Regions from separate parts of the Sneathiella sp. genome, predicted to be linked through region 1. Evidence: riboswitches for the same ligand, from Rfam matches in the RefSeq annotation. Region 1 holds a riboswitch; the other holds the start of a gene.
What was found. A riboswitch is a leader RNA that binds a small molecule or an ion and turns the genes downstream of it on or off. The one in region 1 is predicted to bind cobalamin.

Region 2: linked by a shared signal. The riboswitch ahead of cobW (cobalamin biosynthesis protein CobW) and the one ahead of V7723_RS07685 (energy-coupling factor ABC transporter permease) in region 1 are both predicted to bind cobalamin.

The regions. Positions count from the first base shown of each region.
Region 1 is NZ_JBALWD010000010.1:17,650-19,841, reverse strand. Features, by position in the region: gene V7723_RS07690 (pyridoxamine 5'-phosphate oxidase family protein) at 1-125, shown strand, start outside; gene V7723_RS07685 (energy-coupling factor ABC transporter permease) at 159-842, opposite strand; cobalamin riboswitch at 897-1,104, opposite strand; gene V7723_RS07680 (alpha/beta fold hydrolase) at 1,225-1,935, opposite strand; gene V7723_RS07675 (cupin domain-containing protein) at 1,991-2,192, opposite strand, start outside.
Region 2 is NZ_JBALWD010000012.1:107,922-110,113, forward strand. Features, by position in the region: gene cobD (threonine-phosphate decarboxylase CobD) at 1-743, shown strand, start outside; cobalamin riboswitch at 778-967, shown strand; gene cobW (cobalamin biosynthesis protein CobW) at 1,136-2,164, shown strand; gene cobN (cobaltochelatase subunit CobN) at 2,166-2,192, shown strand, end outside.

The DNA.
Region 1 (2,192 bases):
AGGCGTCGGTTTATGTCCCGAAGGACGGGTACACGCCGCCAGACCCGGACTGGAAGTCCATGGATTTTGTTGAGGATGTGTTTGCAGCAGAAAAGCTGTCCGCACAAAAAAAGAAGGACGACTGACGCCGTCCTTCAGGGTCGCTGATCAGCTGCTGATCAAACGCTTGGCTGATATAGCCGTTTTTGGAATACGCCGCTGTCGCGGAACTTGTCGATATTCTTGGCGACGGCAAGGACGCCGAGATCGGCCAGAGGCTCGACCACAATCACCAGCATATAAGCGGCGCTAAACGCACTGATCTGTGCCAGATTTTCAGCACCGAAGCCATTGCCATAGAAAGCCCAAAAGGCAACCCAGACAACGATACCGCCTTGATAGGCTGTTGAAAGTGCAAGCGCCTGTTTATATGTCACGTCTTTATAGGCGATATTCGCCGGGATAATCTTCTTGGCAATCAGGCTCATGGCAAACAGCGGCAGAATCAGCGTCGTGATGTTCATGCCGTATTGCGGCAGATCGATGGGCGCGAAGAAAACGCCTTGAAGGAGCAATCCCGCCATCAGGCCAATGGCGGCCGGACCGGCCCCAAAAATAAGGAACAACGTAGATCCAAGAATGAAATGCACTTCTGATACGCCAACGGGATAATGCGGCAAGATCTGAAAGAAACTGAAAACCAGGACAGTGGTGATCACCGAGCGGACCGCGAGAGGCGGTAGCCCGCCGTCTTTCCTGACGGTGTCCATGGCCATTTTTGCAGCCAGTCCAAGGGTGCCTAAAGCGGTTGCGTAACTGAGGGCAATTTTGGCGCCGTCAACAACTCCGGGTTCGATATGCATGTCATTTCCTTCTCTCTTGCACCCATCGTGCAGTGAAGGCGCCAAATAAGGCGCCGGGTCGGTTGCTGTCGGGCAGGTCTCCTGACTCACGCTTTAGCACCGACATTCGCCTTCCCGGATTGCTCCAGTGGCATGCTGAATGCGGCTCGCGTTCACAGTTGCGAGGGCAGTCACGGATCAGGGCAACTAGCAAGCTCCCTACCGTGTTCCCTTTTAATTCCGAAGGCGTCGCCTTCTTGAAACCCGACCCTAAATCTATAGTCGCCCCATTCTGCAAATACAATCAGAAAGAGCGAAGCACTCTTGTTTTTAAGATGACGCGAAAAAGCCGGTGCTGCAGTGTGGCAGCACCGGCTTTCGGTGGATCTCTTGCGCACCCTGTTTACATCATAAATCGGGCGACTTTTTCAGGCACAGATAACGTCGGAAAATGCCCGGCATCCAGATCAAAGACCTGGTCGACGTTCCAGTTGCGTATCATTTGATCCTGCGCCGCAGGGGAGATCATCTTGTCAGCGGTAGTGCGCAAATAGATTTTCGGGACCGAGCCGAAATTTTCTTCGGTCACGGTGATGCCCGCGACAAAAGGCGCCGTGGCCTGTTGCGCCGCCATCAACGGGAGAGAATGCTGAATTCTCGCTTCCTCAACATCATGAAAAGCGAAGGCGCGCACGGTTTCCTCCGACGCCGACGCGTAGCTCTGGTCGTCGGAAAAGGTAATGGCGGAGAGAAACTTACTTTCCGTGTCTCGCTGCATCGCAGCCAATGCATTATCGCCATTTTTTAGCAGAAACGCCGTCACGTAAATCAGTTTCTCGACTTTTTCCGGTAGCTGCTCCGCCGCCTCAGAAATAACGGTGCCAGCCAGGCTATGTCCGGCAAGGATGGCCTTTCCATCAACATCTCGAAGCGCTTGAACGACCGTATCAGCATAGCTTGCCAAGGTGACTTTGGAAATTTCCTGAGGATTGCCGTGGCTTCCGGGAAGATCAACTGTGGTAACCGTATGACCTTTTGCTGTCAGGTAAGGCGCTGTGAATTCCCAGGCCCAAGACCCTTCCCACGCACCATGAACCAATATGTAATGTGACATTTTTCTCTCCAGTCCGGGCTCAAGGGCCCGGGATAAATAAGGTTGTTGACCTCTGCTAACTCAAATGAAAGGTGACGATTTTTGCCGGAATCTCGTCAGAGACATTAACGATTTGGGCTTCCGTTCCGGCAACGGGCACCGCGAAGCTTTTTCCAGCAACAATGCGTTGAGTGGGCTGTCCCTTGACGCGAAGCTCGACAATTCCTTCGGCAACGACACCCATGACGGGCTCGAACGTATCAAGGAGCAAGCTGCCG
Region 2 (2,192 bases), on a different contig from region 1:
GATTATACACAAGAAGCCAAGTTGATATTCTCGCCCCCACTTATTCGGAGCATGCTGCCAGTTGGAAACAAGCTGGCCATCAGGTGCGTGAAATTGCAGACATAGACGACATTTCGGAAGAAACAAGATTTGTTGTGGTGGTGCGCCCAAACAATCCGGACGGTACGTTACATGATAAATCACGGCTCCTAAAACTCACTAAATTGTTACAGTCCCGAAACGGTCAACTCATTGTAGATGAAGCTTTTGCAGATACTAATCATAAGCAATCTTTGGTTCAAGCAATCTCGCCAAACGGCCCAATCGTTCTGAAATCCTTCGGGAAGTTTTTTGGACTTGCGGGTTTGCGCCTCGGCTTCTGTCTTGGACCTGTTCCGGCAATTAATCTCCTGCAGCAATCTCTCGGCCCTTGGATTGTCAGCGGCGTGGCAATGGAAGTGGCTACTAAAGCTCTAAAAGATTCAAATTGGATTTCACAAACACGCTATCGCTTAAAAAAGTCTTCAGAACGACTCTCATCCTTACTCTCAGAAAACGGCCTAGATGTCGTCGGCAAAACGTCATTGTTTTGTCTTGCTCAAACAGATTCTTCAGACACCCTTTTCCGTCATCTCTGCGAACAAGGCATTCTTTGTCGAATGTTTCCAGAAAGGGCAGGATTTTTGAGATTTGGGCTTCCTGGAACGGAGGAAGACTGGCAAAGAATTAGCACTGCCCTGAATAACTGGCAAAATGAATGTTAGGCGAGATAACTAATTGACAGCGACCGCGTTCAGCCTTAGCGTCCCTTGTGATGGTTCCCAGTTTGGGAGTTAAGAGGGAATGCGGTGAGATTATAAAATCAATGCCGCGGCTGTCCCCGCAACTGTAAGCGATTAGCTGACACAACAATCCACTGAAGAATTCGGGAAGGACTGTGTGAGTGCCATTCGCAAGCCAGGAGACCTGCCATCATCATTGAAACTTTTGCTGCATGACGGAGGATCATGATGAGCTTGATATCAATTCGAGTGTCGTTTAAGAACCGTGCCGAGCCTCTTCCATGGAAGAGCCAGCATCGTGCTGTCTGTCGGCCTTTTACTTTCCGTAATTTATTCTCCTTTTTGCAGTCTGTTCTAACAGGAAACCAGATCTCATGAATCACAAAATTCCAGCCACAGTCATCACCGGATTTTTAGGAGCGGGAAAAACCAGCCTCATTCGGAACTTGATTGAGAATTCCAATGGCAAAAAATTGGCTCTGATCATTAACGAATTCGGTGATTTAGGCGTCGATGGTGATGTCTTGAAAGGCTGCGGGAACGAAAATTGCACTGAAGAAGACATTGTTGAATTGGCCAACGGTTGTATCTGCTGCACTGTCGCGGATGATTTCCTGCCAACGATACAAAAGCTGCTCGATCGAGACGTAAAACCAGATCATATCATTGTGGAAACCTCTGGCCTCGCGTTACCCAAACCGTTGGTTCGAGCTTTCGGCTGGCCTGAAGTGCGCACCCAAGTAACGGTTGATGGCGTTGTAACCGTCATTGACGGACCAGCCTATTCAGATGGCTTGTTTGCTTCAGACCCGGCTGCGGTTCAGGAACAGCGCGAAAATGACGAAAATCTTGATCATGATAGCCCACTAGAAGAGCTTTTTGAAGATCAGTTAAATTGCGCGGATATGATCATTTTCAACAAGTCGGATTTACTGGCGGACCAGGAAATAGAGACGGCCATTGCTGAAATTCGCAACCGAGTTCGCTCCTCCGTTAAAATGGTGCAAACAAGCCATGGAAATATTGATGCCCGCGTCCTACTTGGATTGGATGCCGCCGCAGAGGATGATCTGGCCGCCAGGCCGTCTGTTCATGATGATGCTGACGAACATGAACATGACGATTTTGACAGCTATGTTCTCGACATTGGCGAAGTTATGTCTCTCGAAACACTTCTCAGCAATCTTCACACTGCCATTGAAGGCAATGGAATATTACGTGTGAAAGGATTTCTCTCGCTTGCTGGAAAAGATATGCGTCTGGTATTGCAAGGCGTTGGAAATCGTCTTCAACATTATTACGACCGCGACTGGGCACCGGGGGAAAGCCGCGTCAGTAAGCTCGTGATCATTGGCGAGCATGACATGGATCAAGCGGCGATAACTCGTACAATTTTGAATTGATATGCATTTACTTGCCGCCACACCCGGT